3 regions of the Acinetobacter sp. G18 genome follow, and region 1 is predicted to be linked to each of the others. Evidence: predicted binding sites of a transcription regulator. Region 1 holds the regulator's gene; each other region holds the start of a gene.
The links. The regulator PhoB, encoded in region 1, activates phosphate uptake and scavenging genes when phosphate is short. The targets are predictions, from matches to a motif close to TGTCATNAANCTGTCATAA.

Region 1 (6,489 bases):
TTGCCCAATGCCAGAACCTGCGCCCGTAATTGCAGCGACTTTGTTTTTAAAATTTTTCATTGTCCATCCTTTGTTTTTCGATTTGCACAATCGGTTCATTGCATGTGCACTTTAGACTCTTTTAATATAATTTTGACAATATTCATTGTCAATATAGTACACTGTAATTTCAGATAGATTGGCACAATTCTGCTGACGGCTTTATCATAGGCCCATATTTGCCGAAAAACCGATAAATCAGGAAACCATTTTTTATGGCGACAAACGACTCAACCAGTAAAAAGAAAACAAAAACTGTGAGTAAAGAACGTCAGTTCAAAGGGTTATCTCTTACTGAGCGTAAAGAGGCACGCCGCGAAAAACTGATTGAAGCAGGTATTGCAACTTATGGAACTCTCGGCTTTTTTTCAGTGACGGTAAAAGATGTTTGCCAAGAAGCAAAACTCACCGAGCGCTATTTTTATGAATCTTTTAAAAAGAGTGAGGATTTATTCCAAACTATCTTTTTAAAAATGATTGAAGAGTTACAACAAAACTTAATGCAAGCTGTGATTAAAGCTGCGCCAGATCCAGAAAAAATGGTCGATGCGGGTTTAAGAGCACTGCTGACAACCTTAAAAGACGATCCGAGACTAGCTCGTATCATCTATGTTGATGCAGTTCTGGTTCAAGAATTACATAATCAGGCCACCATTCAGGAAACACTTGCTCAGTTTGATCGTATGATTCAAGCTTTCGTTATGCTGACCATGCCGCAAATTCAACATCATGAAAATGAGCTATCTTTAATCGCAACTGGCTTAAACGGATACGTGACACAAATTGCGATTCGCTGGGTGATGGGAGGCTTTGAGCAGTCTCTAGAGCAAGTTTTGACAGCTTGCCGTATTGTTTTCTTATCTTTATTGGCACAAGTTTCAAAATAATATTAAAGTTTTTTGACACGACTTTGACCTAAGAAACCTATAGGAAAGCAAACTGATAACACCTTGAATGATTTTAAGAAAATTTATGTTTTCCTGTCATCATTCGGTCATGTGCTTGCCGTATTTTTGTCACAAATTATTGCTAAATTCGATTTTATAGACTTTTCTGCAATGAAATTGTCATAATTAATCTTTGTAATAAGCCTGTCATAACTACAAAACGGTTCACCGTTAAAATCTACAAGGTATTACGCTGTGAAAGATGACTACATTTTAATTGTCGATGATGAGCTTCCTATTCGTGAAATGATCCATACTTCTTTGGACATGGCAGGCTTTCAATGTTTACAGGCTGAAGATGCTAAACAGGCTCATCAAATTATCGTCGACCAACGTCCGGCGCTTATCTTGCTCGATTGGATGTTACCTGGAGGGGTGAGTGGTGTCGACTTATGCCGCCGCTTAAAACGCGATGAAAATTTAGCAGAAATTCCAGTCATTATGCTCACCGCTCGCGGAGAAGAAGACCACAAAGTACAAGGTCTAGATGCCGGTGCAGACGACTATATGACTAAGCCATTTTCAACACGTGAACTGGTTTCTCGTATTAAAGCAGTTCTACGCCGTGCAAATGCATTAAGCGGTGAAAAAACGATTGATGCCAATGGTTTAATTCTTGATCCTGTAAGCCAGCGTGTAAGCTTTGGCAACAGTATTTTAGATATGGGACCAACTGAATATCGCTTGCTTGCATTTTTTATGACCCATCCAGAGCGTGCATATACACGTGCGCAGTTGCTCGATCAGGTATGGGGCGGTAATGTATACATCGAAGATCGTACCATCGATGTACATATTCGTCGTTTACGTAAAGTCTTAGAACCTTTTGGTGTTGACCGATTTGTTCAGACAGTACGTGGTACAGGTTATCGTTTCTCAACACGTGCAGATTTAGCCGCAGGTTAACCAAAATTTATGTATGAACCCTACCCCGTCCCTGAACAGGTACGTGAACAAAAACTTTCTCGTTACAGTAGTTTATGGACGTTTGCTAAACAAGATTTACGGCTTTTATTATTTTTCCTGATTATTGCGGGTTTAGTCGGTTTAGGGGTTGGGTATTTCTGGAGCTGTATTTTTATCGCCTTCGTGGTGTTTTTTGCACTCCAGTTACGTTCTTTATATTTGGTCAATGATTGGATTGCCAACAATCCTTACGATGTTCCTCCCAACTTAAGTGGTATTTGGGGGGCACTATTGTTTAATGTGTATCGTGCTCAGCGTCAGGAACGTATTGTTCAAGCCGAAATGGTTGGGCTGATTGACCGCGCTCAATCCTCTTTAGTTGCGCTAGCTGAAGCCGTTGTACTCATTGATGATCAACATCAAATTGAATGGTGGAACCCTGCCGCAGAGCGTTTATTGGGTATTAGCCCACTCGACCGTGGTCGCAACTTATTAACGATTTTGCGCCAGCCTACTTTTATTGAATATTTTAACAACATTGATCAGGCACCTGACGGCATTAAGCTACATTCCAACTTTGATGATGATCGTTATGTGCAAGTCAAACTCACACGGTTTGGTGGTGAAAGCCGCTTACTTGTCGCTTATGACGTGACTCGTATGCATAACCTTGAGCAAATGCGTAAAGACTTCGTCGACAATATTTCGCATGAACTACGTACTCCATTAACTGTACTCAGTGGCTACATCGAAACATTTACCGATCAAGAAGATATTAGCCCACGCTGGAAACGTGCATTTGACCAAATGCAATCACAAACCAAACGTATGAATGCGTTAGTGAATGATTTATTGCTGTTATCGAATTTAGAAAACAACAAAAAAATTGCAAAAAATCAGATTATTGAAATGCCGAGTTTAATGAATCAACTCTTTGATGATGCTCAGGCTTACAATGCCGATTATGGACACACGCTCAATTTACATATTGATAGCCACTGTGACCTCATTGGTTCAGACATGGAAATTGCTAGTGCATTTAGTAACTTAATTACCAATGCCATTAAGTACACACCAAAAGGCGGAACGATTACCATTGGTTGGCACGACGATGGTGAACATGCTTACTTTAGCGTACAAGATACAGGCATTGGGATTAACCCAAAACATTTGCCGCGGCTGACTGAGCGCTTTTACCGTGTAGATAGCGACCGTAGTCGTCAAACAGGTGGAACGGGTTTAGGTTTGGCGATTGTAAAACACGTGCTGATGCAACACGGCGCTTATTTAGACGTGCAATCTAAAGAAAATGAAGGGTCAACATTTACCGCAGTTTTTCCAAAAGAAAGACTATATAACATGACCTAAAATTACCCCTCATATATAAAAAGCCGACTCATAAAAAGTCGGCTTTTTTGTGAAAATCACACTCTGTTTATTTAGAAGTCGAGCAATACGACTTGATCTGATTTTTCTCTATAACGTTTAAGAAGTTGGTAGCGAAAGTATTGCTTTGACGCAGGGCATCTCGATGATCTCCGCCATCAATCGTTTGATAAATGGTTGGTTTTTTTAATTTACATAGCTGTTGGTAATAAGCATATGTTCCTCTCGGGTCAACCAAATGATCTTTAGAACCTTGAACAATCATTAACGGTACAGTCGGCACCATATTTTCAATCGACTGCTGTTTTAGATAAGCCAAAAGAGGTTTTAAGTCCGCATCAGCTTTAAATATACTCGAAGGAGATTTCTTCAAATCAGATTGAAGTTCAGATAAACAGCGGCTACGTCCTTGAGTCAGCACAGTGTTCATTTCTGGACTGACTAAGTTTTCAGGAACAATGCTTGGTTCAGCTGCTTGTGCGCCCAATAATACAATCGGGAAAAAAGCAGCCACACTAGGTTCTGGGTTCGGATTAGTTTTCACATATTCTGCAATACCTTCATATTGATAACCGCCTGGCGCAAGCGCAATCGCTCCTTTTAAATCCAGTTCAGGCGCATCTTTTTGGCCATAAGCAGATACTGCAATTGCCGCAGCCCCACCTTGGCTATGTCCCATGACTAACCACTGTTTATTGAAATCTTTTGGCTTCAACACATGTAATGCTCGTACGGCATCGACCACCGTATGCAGTTGGCTTTTTGCATTCATATAAGGATGCCCACCCGGTGTACCTAAACCCTGATAATCAGGTGCAACAACTGCGTAGCCTCGTGCAAGCCAGCTATCTAAAGCTTTAGAAGCAACTTCTTGATATGAATGAACTGGGCCACCTACATAGTCATCCGAAGGTGCGCAGGTGTCAGCAACTCCTGTCGTACCATGTGCCCAAGCAAGTATAGGCCAGCCATTTTTAGGCGGTGTTCCTTTTGGTAGTAAAATAAATGCTGAGGTAACGATAGGTTCACCGTTCACACCTCGACTACGATAATTTATTAACAAACGCTGATCGGCGTGAGGAAATAAATTCGTTACATCTTGCTGTGCTATAGACAGTATTGAACCTGGTTTATCGTTCACAATTTGCTTGTTCAAATCTGTAATTGACGCAGTCATAGCAGAGCCAGACACTAAACAAGCACTACTAAATAAAATTTTAAAAAACGAATTACTTTTTTTAATCAAGGGATTACTCTTCTATTATTTACATTGCATCTATTTAAATAATCAATTTATAAAATATAAATTACCATAAAATTATCTATAATTTATATTCAATCTAAAAACACATTAAAACAGATTTACTGAAATTTAATAAAACTATATTTTAAAAATATGTAATATAAATACAGTTGCAAAAATTAATCCCGTTTAAATAATAAAAAATATATGCTGATATTTTCCTAATTACTACAGCGATTAAAATGTCAAAACAATATAAATTTATACCGTACCTAATTTGTCTTATTCTCGGTTCTGTATCTATCCATAGCTTTGCAGATGTGCAAGTGTATGGTCCTGGTGGTCCAGCACCCGCAATAAAAGAAGCCGCCAAACAATTCACCAATAAAACGGGCATAGCAGTCCATGTGACTTCTGGACCTGCTTCTCAATGGTCGGAAAAAGCGAAACAAGATGCCGATGTTATATATAGCGGTTCCGAAGCCATGATGTCTGATTTTGAAAATGCTTTTTCTGAGCAAATTATAAAAGACTCGGTAGAGCCTTTATATTTACGTCCCACAGCCATTTTAGTGAGAAAGGGAAACCCTAAGAATATTAAAGGTTTTAAAGACCTCGCTAAACCCGGTGTTAAGGTTTTAGTTACGCATGGCGCAGGTCAAGTCGGTATGTGGGAAGATATTGCTGGAAGAACTGGAAATATTAAATTAACCAAATCTTTTCGAAAAAATATTGCCACCTATGCAGCCAACACAGGAATTGCCAAGAAAAACTGGGAAGAAAATAGCGGCTATGATGCTTGGTTAGTCTTTAATATTTGGGGAGTCAGTAACCCAGATATTGGACAAATTATACCAATTGAACCAGAGCTAGTTATTTATCGAGATACAGGTGTAGCCTTAACTAAGCATAGTTTAAAAGACACTGAAGCTAAACGTTTTGTGGATTTTCTATCATCTCAACAAGGCAATGCTATTTTCAAAAAATATGGTTGGACTAAATAATGAAGAAGGGAGCCATACTCCCTTTTTTGCTTTTTAAAAGTATTAACTCTAGCTAATTAAAATATATTCTTTGATATTGAATATACTCCTACGGCATATAAAGTACCCAGTATTAAACAAAAGGCTGAGCTGATATACCAAAATAAATCACTATTTCCGACAAATTTTAATTTTAACCATGGAAAAGCAAAACCACGAATAAGAAACACAGCTGCGACAAGTGACAAAATAATTTCGGTAAAAGGTAATAGCTGTAGTCCTTTTGCTGCAAAGAAGGCATACATAGAACATACTGTTAGGATGATCCCCACAGCTATAGCTGTAAAATTCGGATACCAATACCCCCTTTCGACCATCTGAACAATACTTTTCCCAGCTCCTAAAAACCGAAAACCATTTGCTCCCCAAAACACACAAATAAAATGAAGTAACGCGGCCATGAAAGTCAAAGCCGAAGCAAAATATAAACTAATGATAGGAGTTGGGGACATTTTATTCTCTTAGTGAATCTTTATAATGAGTTAAAAATTAATTTACTGGCAAACATTATATTTAAAAATATAGTTAATTATAGGAATGTAAATAAAAAAGAGAGCAAATGCTCTCTTTTTAAATCTTATTTCTGGGTTAGATCGTATGGCCCATACGTTCACCCATCACAACAACAGACTCAGCTTTAAAACGCTTTTCCCACTCGACCTTATCTTTTTCAAATAAGATAACCGCAGTAGAACCTAAATAAAAACGGCCAAGCTCAGCACCTTTTTCTAGCTTTAACTGATGATGTTGTAATTCGATACGACCTGAAGGCTTTACCTTGCCTGTTGCTACAGTTTCAATACCAGCAACAATCATAGCGCCGACTAAAACAACAGCCATACGTCCAAGCTCAGTATCAAACAAACACACCATGCGTTCATTACGGGCAAATAATCCCGGTACATTTTCAGCGGTCACCTGATTT
Region 2 (6,489 bases), 1.9 Mb from region 1:
ATGTCATCACTTCTATGCTAGACGATTTATCAAACGAACAGCCCATTCATACTGCACTTTGTATTGGCCAGAAAATTGACCAGAATAACGCAATTCAATGGCACTATTTTACCGTAACTGAGCTTTTAAGTCTGCCTTTTACTCAGCGTTATGATTTGGGTTTTGTATTGTTTGATACAGATGAAATGCAGAACATAACTGAAGTACAAAAATCACAATTATTAGTGAAGCTAAGAGATTTGTTGGCAAAACGGATTGTTGTGGTAAGCAAACGCAGTGATGAACAGCTATTACGTTCTTTAGGCTTCACGCAACTTATTGATAAAACATCACATGATAGTGATTTTGCTTTATGGCAATTCAACATTTTGACCTATAAACATGTGCCAGACTGGTTTAATTCAAAGTTTTGGGCGAACCCAGAGAACTGGAATAAATTTCGCTGGTAAAAGGCAAGCAAATCTCTTTCAAAATTTAACAATTTGGCTTTTGCTGTGTTCATAAGAATCCGCGTATGCTCATGTATAAATCATGCATAAGAGATACACATGACAAATTTAAGCAGTATTGTAGAAGTTTTGGCTCAACAAGCTTTAGGTGGGAACCAGCAAGCATCAGGTCAAGGTGGTTTGGGTGGAATTTTAGGTTCTGTATTGGGACAAATGGGCGGTAATACTTCTTCTGGTGCTCAAGGCGGTCTAGGTGGTGTATTAGGTTCGGTATTGGGACAAGTGACAGGCAACAACAATGCACCTCAAACAGGAGGTGGCGTACAAAGTTTATTAATTGCGGTTGTACCTTTAATTTTAGGTTGGGTTCAACAACAAGGTGGATTACAAGCTGCTTTAGAAAAGTTAAAAGGCGCTGGCTTAGGTAGCCAAGTTCAAAGTTGGGTTGACCCAAATCAAAGTAATAGTGAAGTTCCTACCCAGCAATTACAAAGCCTATTTAACCCAGCAGATATTGAGCAAGTTGCCCAGCAGGCTCAAGCGCCAAAAGAACAAGTTTATGGTGCGATCGCATCTGTGTTACCTCAGGTTATTGACTCTTTAACACCTCAGGGTGACAGTACAGATCATCAAGAAGCAAATCAAGACATTCAAAATGTGATGAATCTGGTAAGTGGTTTCTTAAAATAAGAGATATACTTTAAAAAAAGCCGATCATTTTTATATCGGCTTTTTTAGTACGTACAATAAAATAAAAGGGCTTAAGCCCTTTTATTTTATGAAGGATGGTTAATAACTTAGAAGTTATATTCCATACCAGCACCTACAACAGTACGTTTGTCGTCTTGAGCAAGCCAGTCACGTTTTTGTTGAGCAACAATACCGTAGAAACGTGCTTGTTTATTGATTTTGTAGTCTAAGCCTACGCCGTATTGATCAATTTTACGATCTTGTTGACCATCTACAGAAGCTTTAGATGATTGGTATTGTCCTTTTACAACAAAAGGTGTTTCACCAATTTTGTAAGTTATAGCACCAACCCATGCATCTTCTTGTAAGCCTTTATATTTAGTCAACTCATCAGTTGGTTCAGCATGTTGCCATAAACCACCCAACACAAGACCAGTTGCACCAAGCTTGCTAAAATCGTAAGAACCAGTTACACGGTAAGCATCAGAGAAAATATTGCTAAGGCCATAAGCATTGTATTTACCTTGTACGCTGTAGTTAGCAGCAGCAGCCAATGCTAAACCAATGTCTTTATTTTCGTAGCCGAGAGAGCCTGAAACTGAGTCGCCAAAACCATTACGTTTGTCATCGTTACCAGATGCGCCTGGAGTTGGATCAGCAGGCGTTTCACCTTGTTGGAACATTACGTTGAATGTTACACCAGCAAGAAGTTTAGGATCAGATTCAAAGCCAATAACGTTATTTAGACGTTCTTCACCATACATTGTGTTGGTAATATCTAAAATAGTGTGGTCGTTATAGATGTCTTGGTAGTTACCAGCGGCATTTTTGAAGTAAGAGTCAAATTTACCAACTTTCAATGTACCAACATTATTTGATTTGATACCGATATAACGGTTACGTTGACCAAGATCTGTACCATCACCATCAGCATTAATTTGCCATTCAGCTAAATAAACTGCTGACAAGTTATCAGTCAATTTCTCTTCGCCTTTTACCCCAATACGAGACGCGTTAGAGTTAACTTCGGTAACGTCACTTTTACCATCGAAATTTTTGTTGTCAACTTGGTCAATGGTAACATTGAGTTTACCGTACAAAGTTGGCGCTGCTTGCACCGCGTTTACGCTTAGAGTTGCAACTGCGGCAGCGAGAAGCAATTTCTTCATTGAGATTTCTCCAAAAGGTATTTTTAAATGGCGTATGCCTAGCTAACTTTTATTTTCTAGTTGGCTTATGTACAAAAAGTTACAGAAGCTCACCAACTTGCTAAGAAGTATCTGTAAACTTTGTGACAGTGGAGTGAAGAAGAAATGACAGTTTTATGACAAATAAGAATTAGAAATACTTTATTTTATTTTGATTTTATTACACTTTTTAAATAAAAAAAGCGGAGCCTAAGCTCCGCTTTTAACTCTTTAAATCAAAGAGCTGCTTTAATTTTTTCGGCTAAAGCCTTGATTTTATCTTGATCTCCTAATTGCGCAGCATGTTTACCAAGCTGGTGAACATTTGTTGGAATTAGGTGAAAGTGAACGTGAGGGACAGTTTGTCCAGCAGCGGCCCCAGATAATTGCATGAGAACAATACCATCTAGGTTTAGTGCTGTTTCCATTGCTTTCGCAATCTTTTGCACAATCTGGATGGTGTAAGCTGCTGCCTCAGGGGGTAAATCAAGTAAAGTTACTGCAGGAGTTTTTGGAATAACTAATGCATGACCATCGGCTTGGGGCATAATATCCATAAAAGCTAGAACTTGATCATCTTCATAGAGTTTTATCGCTGGAAGTTCACCACGTAAAATTTTTGCGAAGATATTTTGATCATCATATGCCATGAATTATTCCTTTAAGTACTATTTACACTTCAATTCTTTTTGACGTTCTTTAATTGCGTCTAGACGTTGCTGCTCTTTATCAGAGAATTTTGGCTTAGTCGTATGACAGTTTTCATTACCATATTTTTCTTTAGCATCTTGGTCTTTAAAGCAAAAGCCTTTTGATGCATAAATCAAATTGTAATCATCTTGCAATTTTTGACATTCTTGCTCAGGTGTTGCAGCTTGAGCACTGAAGCCGGCAAGAGATACCATTCCAGTGAATACTGCAACCAATAATTTATTCATGAGCTTTTCCTCAGTTAAGGTATGAACCTGTACTCAATATAAGGTTTATTCCCAATATTTCAATGACTATTAATTACTCAAGTGTTATTAAAAATCATGTTTTATCTTATAATACAAAAAAGCTTTACATATCAATATCTTTTTTAAAATTTAAATTAAATCAATTGGTTATATTTTATTTTAGATTAAATAATAAAAATATATACATAATAAATATTTAAAACGATTATTAAAATTTCATAGTGATGAATTAAATACGCTATATGAGTAACATCGGTTCTTGTTTATGTAATCAAGAAAATTTCTATATTTCTTTAAATGAAAACTGTTTATTACGGTCATTGCAGTTTATGGCGAAAAAAAACGGGTATGGGAGCGAATGCGGGACTTTGGTCGAAGAAAGCTTTTTGTATAAAGTCAAAACATGAATGGGTAGGTTAGCGAACGCTCATAAAAGTTTCGACCCTTTGCCTGTTATTGAGGAATTCTTAAAATACTTCGAATAACATCTTTTTAATTTTATATCTTTTAATATTTCTTAAGTGTTCGTTACATAAATGATGTGTGTTCACTGTTGAATATATCCGGTATTTAATTGAGCATGAAATGACATAATTTAAAAAGGATGAATCACATGATAGATGAAGAAAAGCCTTTAAACTTTGAAGATGATGAAGAGCCTCTTGATTTTGAAGATGAAGAATTTATAGACGATAAAAAAGAGGATGAAATGTATAACTCGATCACTAAGGATGGATCTAGCGTTGATCCTGCCGATGACGGAACAAGACATATTCGCCCTGAAGATGGTGATCCGATAGAACTTGATGAGTAAAAACATCAATTTAAATAATATTATTCTTTTTAATATTTAAGTATAAGTGTAATATCCGATCGCTGTCACAAACAGCAAAAGTCCTGAATGATCAGCGCAAAAAATCAAAAGGGTAGAGCCTGCTTACAAAGCGGGCTTTTTATTTTTTGTATAAATTTAAACTGAAAAATTGGCTGAATGAGAAGAAAATATTCTTGTTTTTAAACTAATAAAATATGCATCAAAATAATAGCTTACACCTAAATACTCCACTTATTTATAGTGAGCATTTAAAAGAAGCACGAATGTAAATAATAAAAATAAAAAAAGTAGAAAAGCCATAAGTTAAAGCATATCGTTAAATTATTTAGGTATTTTACACAATTTAACATTTTATGCAAATTGGTTTGCATTTTATTAAGATTTGTTAAAAATCGATCAAAGCCTGATCGTTTTAAATATATGACAATTTTTGTTTAATTTGATAGGTTGTTTTATTTTTTACAACAATGGGTAGGCTGTATGGAAAAATTGTTATTCGCTTTTGCTGTGGTGCTGACGCTGAATGGTTGTGCATCACTCACCCATAAAGCTGATGAAAATTATGTTAGCAAGTCACCAGTTACTCCAGTGAATACCGCATTTAATGGAACGAAAGTACCTGAGCATGGAATTTTTACTGAGCAAGATATTGCTAACATGCCTGAACATTCAAATATCAATTCACGTTATGAGGTAGCATTTTAATAAGTGAACAGAATTTGAAATTGAATAGTTAAACTAAATAAACTGGTCAATTAGCTGAAATATTAAATTTACTAGCATTCTATTTAGTAAAAGCTGCTAAGTATAAAACCACCAGTTTGGTGGTTTTTAAAAAGATAAAATGTTAAATTTTAATCATTGAAAAAATTGGTTTTATAAATGAAAAGTATCATTATTTTTACTTCTATATTTTTATTATGCGGGTGCGCAATTAATACTAAGTCATTATCATCACCAAAAAGTAATGATGATAAAACGATATTAGAAGCTGAAAAATATAAGCAACAATATCAGAAAAAAATCTTTCGAACTTGGGATGTCCCATCATCTTCATCTGGTATGAGTGCTAGTGTTAAAGTTTTTTTAACTGACACAGGTCAAATTGAGCAAATTATTTTTCTTGATAAAGAAGACCCAAAGTTTAAATCAAGTATTGAAAAAGCTATATGGCGTTCAAGTCCATTTAATTTACCTACTAATCCTGAGGTTCGTAAGCAAGCTAGAAAATTCAATATAAAATTTATATCTAAGTAAATTTTTCAATATGAACTTGTTCTTTACTTCAAGAAACCACCGGCAGGTGGTTTCCTTGTTTTTATAGTGAATTTTACGATTGATTGATAACTTTAGGTTATTAATTATTTAAAAACTAATCATTATTTTTTATCAGCTTTTTCTTCTATGTTTAGTTTATCGAAAAAGAGGAATAAGCCATGTTGAATCAACATGAGATTAATTTAAAGCAGTACCACAATAAATCTTTAAGTTATTTGAATAGCACCGCTCATTCTGAAGGGGTTGAATTTGATAAATTTATTAAAGAAATTGAGAAATACCCAAATGCGGTTGTTTTAGATTTAGGTTGTGGTGGTGGTCATGTGGCTTATAGCGTTGCTCACCATGCTGATCTGGTTTTTGCTTATGATTTATCTCATGAAATGCTCGATACTGTTTCAAAAGCTGCCAATGACCGAAAAATAAAGAATATCTTTGTACAACAAGGTATAGCTGAAGATATGCCTTTTACAGATGAACAGTTTGATGTAGTCATTAGTCGATATTCTGCTCATCACTGGCAACATGTACCAACGGCCATGAAAGAAATAAACCGGGTTTTAAAACCTAATGGTACCGTTATTTTTGTTGATATTGTTAGCTCAAGTTTTCCCATATTAGATACCTTTTTGCAAACTATAGAAGTGATTCGAGACCCGAGTCATGTAAGAAATTACAGTATTAAAGAATGGGTTTACTTTATTGAGGACGCTGGCTTTGAGTTAACTGCTTTAGATAAACAATCACTCATGCTAGATTTTGATAGTTGGGTACAGCGTATGAAAACACCTGAAGATCAGATAAAAACGCTTAAGTATCTACAAGAAAATGCATCAGATATTGTCAGAAAATATTTCAACCTTCAAAAAGACGGAAGTTTCGAAAGTAAGGTAGGGTATTTTGTATTTAAAAAGATATCTTTTTAACTCGGTTGTATGTTCAAGATTTCTAATATTAGCAATCTTCAAAACTGATCAAATATACAGTTATGGTTTATAAAAAATGAAAAAGCCCTTTATATCAGGGCTTTTTCGTAGTCGTTTTTTAAATTATAGTCGAACGTTCCGTCAACCAATCTGCCAGTTTAGGCC
Region 3 (6,489 bases), 1.1 Mb from region 1:
GAAAATAACAGGTGCGATGATCATTTTAATCAAACGAATAAATGCATCACCTAATGGCTTGAGTTGCTCACCTAAACCTGGAATATGATGTTCGACACCATTAACAATTTGCGTTGTACTTGGAGAGAAATGCCCTACCAAAACACCCGCAATAATCGCAATAATCACTTGAAAATAAAGTGATTTATAAATCGGTTTTTTAGCCATAACTTTACTTCAATCTATATTTCCAAGTCCGTTGGAAATATCAAAATGAAACGTCTATTCTTTACGAATACACAGCCCTAACCTTTCACATGAACACCGCAAAAGGGAAACGGTTTTTTAATAACAAAAAACCTTCCTACTACCTCAACGAAAACAAAAAAGCTGTTTTCTAAAACAGGAGAATACCTGAAGTTTCCAACCACTTTGAGTAGCCAGAAATAACCTCTTACTTTTTCAATAAAAAGCTGAAGATATAGGAGAATCACAGAAAATTATGATATGAGTGCTCAAAAAAGCACATGAAAGTTTACTCGAATTAAATCACGATTCGGTTAAAATTTTGGCTAATACGCACAAAAAACACTCATGCAGCCTTAAGACTTTAGTATGAGAAACACTTTTGATATTTTTTCAGCAGATTTTTATGTCATATTGATAAGTCCTTGTAGACATTTCATTTTGAGCTGCCTACCCCTTATTTTTACTGTTTTGAATTGCCATGAATACTAAACGTAATATCTATAAAGATGCTGAACATCCCTTTGCGCAATATGTCCGTATTTTAGGTAAGGGGAAAACCGGATCTCGATCACTGAGTTACGAAGAAGCCTATCAGGCTTTTACCATGATTTTAAAAGGCGAAGTTCTTGATGTTCAGTTGGGTGCTTTTTTAATGCTACTACGTGTTAAAGAAGAGTCCATTGATGAGCTTGCGGGCTTTGTACAAGCCACCAAAGACCAACTTAATTTTCAACCTTTAGACGTTGACCTAGACTGGTCATCTTATGCAGGCAAACGTAAACATTACCCTTGGTTTTTATTGGCTGCCCTGACACTTGCTCATCACGGCTACAAAATCGTCATGCACGGCGCTTCTGGACATACGATTAACCGAATCTATACTGAACAAGTTTTAGAATATTTAGATTATAAAATTTGCCATTCTGAACAAGAAGTCCGTACACAATTGGCCGAACAGAATTTTGCTTACTTACCTTTAGAAGTAATTTCACCTGTTTTAAGTGATTTAATTTCTTTAAGAAATGTCATGGGTTTACGCTCTCCTATTCATACTTTAGCCCGTCTGATTAACCCATTTAACGCGAAAGCAACCTTACAAGCGATATTCCATCCGGCTTATAGAACCTCTCATCAGCATAGTGCGCTTCGCTTAGGCTATCAAAATAGTGCAGTCATTAAAGGTGAAGGCGGTGAATTTGAGCGAAACCCCGATGCTAAAACACTGATTTGCGGTATTAAAAATGGTGAACTCTATGAACATGAGTTGCCAAAGCTTACACCTGAACGTAGCCCAATTGAAGAAGAGTTAGACTTGGCAACATTTAAAGCTGTCTGGCTTGGTCAGCAGCATCATGAATATGGTGAAATGGCAGTAACAGAAACCATGGGTATTGCGTTATATACCATGGGCGTTGTTGTTAGCTTTGAAGAAGCGATGCAAAAAGCAAAAGTGCTATGGGAAACACGAAATTTAAGCAATATTAATTTGTAGTTAACAGATGCTATCGCGAAGGTCGACATGGATGTCGACCGTATCACTGCGATACAGGAAGTATCGTCAGTGATACAGAGGATTTTTGGTTACTTTTGATCCTTCAAAAGTAATAAAAGCCTATATGCTATGAGTTATGAAAAACATGCTATATAAGGCTGTATGGAATAACCAAAAATAATTTTTCTGTCTTATTAAGTTTTAAACAAAACGAATAGGTTTAAACTCAGGCTCATGCTTGTGATGATCATCATCACACTCTTCACCCTCTTCTTTCGTTCCACGGTCAATATAACCACTACGCTGATCTTCCGGTAAGTTCTTTAACTCCCAAGCAATCACAGCTTGCATACATGTTTCGCGCTGTTCTTTTGTCAAGACAACACCATTTGGCCATTTACCGATCTCTACGGCTGTTTTTAAACGCTCGACAATTTCAGGGTTTAAAACAGATAGCATTTGTTCAATATTCATGATTCATCTCTTTGAAAAGATTCAAAATCTTGGTTCCAACCCAGTTTGGTACGACAAGCCATATAGAAATCATAACCTGGTGGGTGTAATAAACTTAATTTAAATGGGTGTTTGCGGATGTGCAAGCTATCACCGACATTGAGCGATACACTGTGTTGTCCGTCTGCACTCACCATCGGTAATACTCGATTTTCGCGAATGACAATTTTAATTTCACTTTGCCCACCGACTACGATTGGGCGTGAAGATAATGTATGGGGGTGCATAGGGACTAATGCAATCGCATCCATACTCGGATGTAAAATTGGGCCACCACCTGATAATGCATAAGCAGTTGATCCTGTTGGTGTCGAAACAATTAAACCATCACTATGCTGACGGTAAACATATTGACCATCAATATTGAGTTCAAAGTCGATCATATGTACCGACTTACCTGAGTGTAGTACGACATCATTTAAAGCAATTGCGTCGTAAATGACTTCGCCATTGGTACGTACTTCCATTTCAAGCAAGAAACGGCGATCAAGTTGAAAATGACCTTGTAATACCTGATCAAGTTTAAAAATAGCTTCCGCAGGCTTAATATCGGTTAAAAATCCTAAACGCCCACGGTTAATACCAATAACAGGTGTATTGTAGCGAACTAAAGCTCTGGCTGCATGAAGCAAAGAACCATCTCCACCTACTACAATGACCAGATCAGCGACTTCACCTAATAAGTGACGACTAACAACTTGCGCATGATCATAGGGCACTAATTCGGCAGTTTCCTGATCAAAAATGGGGTTTAGGCCTAAACTTAGCAAATGGTCATGAATTAAACATAGTGTTTCTACAACTGATGATTTATCCGGTCGACCAATTAACCCGACGTTTCTGAAGGACTTATGTGAAATTTGCACGAATGAGTAAGCTCCGCTGCGATTCTACGCTATCATAACATTATCCTGATTAATTTAAAAAAACATAACAACAAGATGCAGTAAAATTCAATCTAAGTTTTCAATTTATTCACAGTTTTATCATTGCAAATTGATGACAAGCTATCGCATCATTAGCGTATTGTTTAGGGTTTTATCTCATTTATATGAAGTTTGAACGTGGTATCGGTTTCTTCGCGCTAATTTTTTCAATTTTGGTGATTGGTGCTTTTATTGCTCTTAGTATCTATCTGATTCGTTTAGATAATATTATTCGTGAAAAATTTGAAGGACAGCGCTGGGACATTCCGGCCAAAGTGTTTGCTCGGCCTTTGGAAATTTATAATAATGCACCTATTACCCAAGCAAATTTCACTCAAGAATTAAAATTATTAGGTTACAAAACTTCAAGTAATTATGACAAGTCAGGAACCTTTGTTGCTCAAGGTAGCAACATGTATGTGCATACACGTGGTTTCGACTATGGTGATAGCGTAGAACCTGAACAGGTTTTAGAGCTCAGCTTTGCAAACGATCAGGTTGCAGATGTACGTAGTACAAAACCATCATCAACAGGTGTGGCCCGTTTAGAACCTTTACTCATTGGGGGCATTTATACCCAGCATAATGAAGACCGTGTCCTGATTAAACTTAATAGTGTTCCTAAACCACTGATTGAAGCTTTAATTTCTACCGAAGACCGCAACTTCTATCATCACCACGGTATCTCGATTCGTGGTACAGCACGTGCTTTGGTGAGTAATGTCACTGGAGGACGTCGCCAAGGTGGTTCAACACTCACACAACAGTTAGTTAAAAACTTCTATTTAACACCTGAACGCACCTTAAAACGTAAAGTGAATGAAGCATTAATGGCTTTGCTTATTGAGTTGCATTACAGCAAAGATGAAATTTTAGAAGCTTATTTAAACGAAGTAAATTTAGGCCAAAATGGTAACTATTCAATCAATGGTTATGGCTTAGCTTCACAATTTTATTTTGGTTTACCACTTCGTGAACTCAATGTCGCACAACAAGCTTATTTAGTCGGTTTAGTCCAAGGTCCATCGTTATATAACCCTTGGAAAAACCCTGAAGGAGCAAAAAATCGTCGCGACACAGTGCTCAATAACATGCGTGTAATGGGTTATTTAACTCAAGCTGAATATGAAACTGAAATTGCACGTCCTTTAGGTATTCTAAGTAAACCAAGCCTAGGCCCTGCAAAATTCCCTGACTTTTTAGATATTGTACGTCGTCAGTTACGTACCGAATATCAAGAAAGTGATTTAACCAATCAAGGACTACGTATTTTTACGACCTTGGACCCAATTGCTCAAACTCAAGTTCAAGATGCATTTAAAGCATCTGTAGAACGTCTTAGTCAAAGCAACCCTGCTCGTTTGAAAAACTTGCAAGGTGCTGTGCTCATAGCACATCCAGAAAACGGTGAATTGATTGCCGCTGTCGGCTCGACTCAAGACTTTACTGGATTCAACCGTACTCTAGACGCAAAACGCCAAGTCGGCTCCCTATTGAAGCCAGTGATTTATTTAAGCGCAATGGAGTCTGGACGTTATAACTGGGCAAGCAAGATCGAAGATTCGCCAATTAGCATTCCTGTAGATGGTGGTAAAAGCTGGACACCGAAAAACTATAGTGGCGGTGGTCATGGCGTTGTAAGTTTAAGTGAAGCCTTAGCGAACTCTTATAACCTTTCTGCTGTGCGTTTAGGTCAAGAATTTGGGTTATCTACATTTACCAACGACTTAAAGAAATTTGGTGTCGAATCACCAATTCCAGCCTATCCTTCTATTTTCCTTGGTGCAGTTAATATGTCACCAATGGAAGTACTCGGTATTTATGAAAACTTTGCTACCGGTGGTTTTAAATATCCAACTCGTGCAATTCGTTCTGTAGTAGATGCCAAGGGTCGTTTACTTGATCGTTATGGTTTAAACGTACAACAAACAATTGATCCATCTGTTGGTTATATCATGAACTATGGTCTACAACAGGTTATGTCTTCAGGTACTGGTCGTGCAGCTTATAACAGCTTATCACCTACTTTAAAATTGGCTGGTAAATCAGGTACAACCAACGATACACGTGATTCATGGTTCGCTGGATATTCAGGTAACCATGTTGCTGTAGTCTGGTTAGGTCTAGATGACAATAAAGTAACTGGCTTAACTGGTTCATCTGGAGCATTACCTGTGTGGATTAATGTGATGAAACAGTTACGTCAAACCCCAGTAAATCTACGTCAACCAGACACTGTACAGTGGCAATGGATTGATCATGCAACAGGTGATTTGTCTGCACAGGCTTGTGCTGGCGCAATGTATATTCCTATGCTGACGCATACAGTGCCACATCGTGCTACGCCATGTGCAGCACCTTATTATCAAGTTGATCCAACATACGCACCACAAAGTGATAACACAGCACCAGCATCTCAACCGGATAATAGCGATAGCTATATTCGTGATAGTGAAAGTCAGATGGAACAAGATCTGTCGAATAACACACGAGTGATTTCTAGTGGTAGTTATAACAACTAAGTGTTAACAGGAAACAGGATATGTTAAAGAAGGGTGTTTTTTATATTGGTGCTGTACTTATGGTCGGCTGTACAACTTTACCAGATCATTCAGTCCCAAAAGAGAAAACACCACCTGTTGCTGAGAAAAAGAATACTGAGACACCATCTGGTGTAAAAATTACACCTTATGATCATCCAGATATTCAACGTAAAAGTTTACAGGTGATTGTTCCTCAGCAGAAAAAGCCCCAACGCTTTAATGATGATGGAAGCCAATTACCTGCTTTTAAAACGTTAATGCAAAAAACTGAGCAAGCTTACAAAAACCAGCAATGGTCAGAGGCTGAGCGCTACGCCCTTCAAGCGCAGCGTTTAGCACCACAAGCCGCCGAGACTTATTTATTTTTAGCACTCAGTGCAAATCATAAACAGCAATATGCTAATGCTGAGTCTCTTGCAAGACGTGGTTTAAGCTTTGCTCAGAGCCAAGCGATGAAAAAACAGCTTTGGCTAACCATTTTAAAAGCTGGACAACAACGCAATAACCAAAAAACTATTCAAGAAGCTCAGCAAGCATTAAAAGCGCTCTAGCTTTTAATGCTTTTATGTCTTTTTAAAAATTACGAATACCTGCCAAGCCATACGCACTGTGTTGCTGTGCTGTAGCTAAATCATCAGGACTCATCCCCCCCAAAGCAAAGACGGGAATCTGGCATTTCTCAATCAAGTCAGCAAAACGATCCCACCCAAGTGCTCTCGCTTCTGGGTGAGTTTCAGTTACTTTGACAGGACTTACAAAAACAGCATCACAGCCGATTTGCTGTGCG

Region 2: a site for PhoB is predicted at 2,451-2,469, ahead of NE363_RS09825 (porin). Genes of this name have one in related genera too.
Region 3: a site for PhoB is predicted at 3,220-3,238, ahead of NE363_RS05900 (NAD(+) kinase). Genes of this name have one in related genera too.

What each region holds. Positions count from the first base shown of each region.
Region 1 covers NZ_CP109658.1:112,848-119,336, reverse strand. The annotation lists gene NE363_RS00550 (SDR family NAD(P)-dependent oxidoreductase) at 1-60, opposite strand, end outside; gene NE363_RS00545 (TetR/AcrR family transcriptional regulator) at 255-926, shown strand; gene phoB (phosphate regulon transcriptional regulator PhoB) at 1,182-1,892, shown strand; gene phoR (phosphate regulon sensor histidine kinase PhoR) at 1,902-3,260, shown strand; gene NE363_RS00530 (alpha/beta fold hydrolase) at 3,328-4,524, opposite strand; gene NE363_RS00525 (AcfC family putative adhesin) at 4,764-5,525, shown strand; gene NE363_RS00520 (hypothetical protein) at 5,582-6,016, opposite strand; gene asd (archaetidylserine decarboxylase) at 6,153-6,489, opposite strand, start outside.
Region 2 covers NZ_CP109658.1:2,050,628-2,057,116, reverse strand. The annotation lists gene NE363_RS09835 (DUF6231 family protein) at 1-449, shown strand, start outside; gene NE363_RS09830 (YidB family protein) at 549-1,139, shown strand; gene NE363_RS09825 (porin) at 1,247-2,308, opposite strand; gene NE363_RS09820 (HIT family protein) at 2,563-2,976, opposite strand; gene NE363_RS09815 (YARHG domain-containing protein) at 2,995-3,264, opposite strand; gene NE363_RS09810 (hypothetical protein) at 3,899-4,099, shown strand; gene NE363_RS09805 (hypothetical protein) at 4,601-4,825, shown strand; gene NE363_RS09800 (cell envelope integrity protein TolA) at 5,003-5,377, shown strand; gene NE363_RS09795 (class I SAM-dependent methyltransferase) at 5,557-6,324, shown strand; gene NE363_RS09790 (alpha/beta fold hydrolase) at 6,443-6,489, opposite strand, start outside.
Region 3 covers NZ_CP109658.1:1,253,825-1,260,313, reverse strand. The annotation lists gene NE363_RS05915 (dicarboxylate/amino acid:cation symporter) at 1-207, opposite strand, end outside; gene NE363_RS05910 (glycosyl transferase family protein) at 707-1,720, shown strand; gene NE363_RS05905 (YeaC family protein) at 1,922-2,194, opposite strand; gene NE363_RS05900 (NAD(+) kinase) at 2,191-3,099, opposite strand; gene mrcB (penicillin-binding protein 1B) at 3,285-5,681, shown strand; gene NE363_RS05890 (tetratricopeptide repeat protein) at 5,702-6,253, shown strand; gene NE363_RS05885 (NUDIX domain-containing protein) at 6,276-6,489, opposite strand, start outside.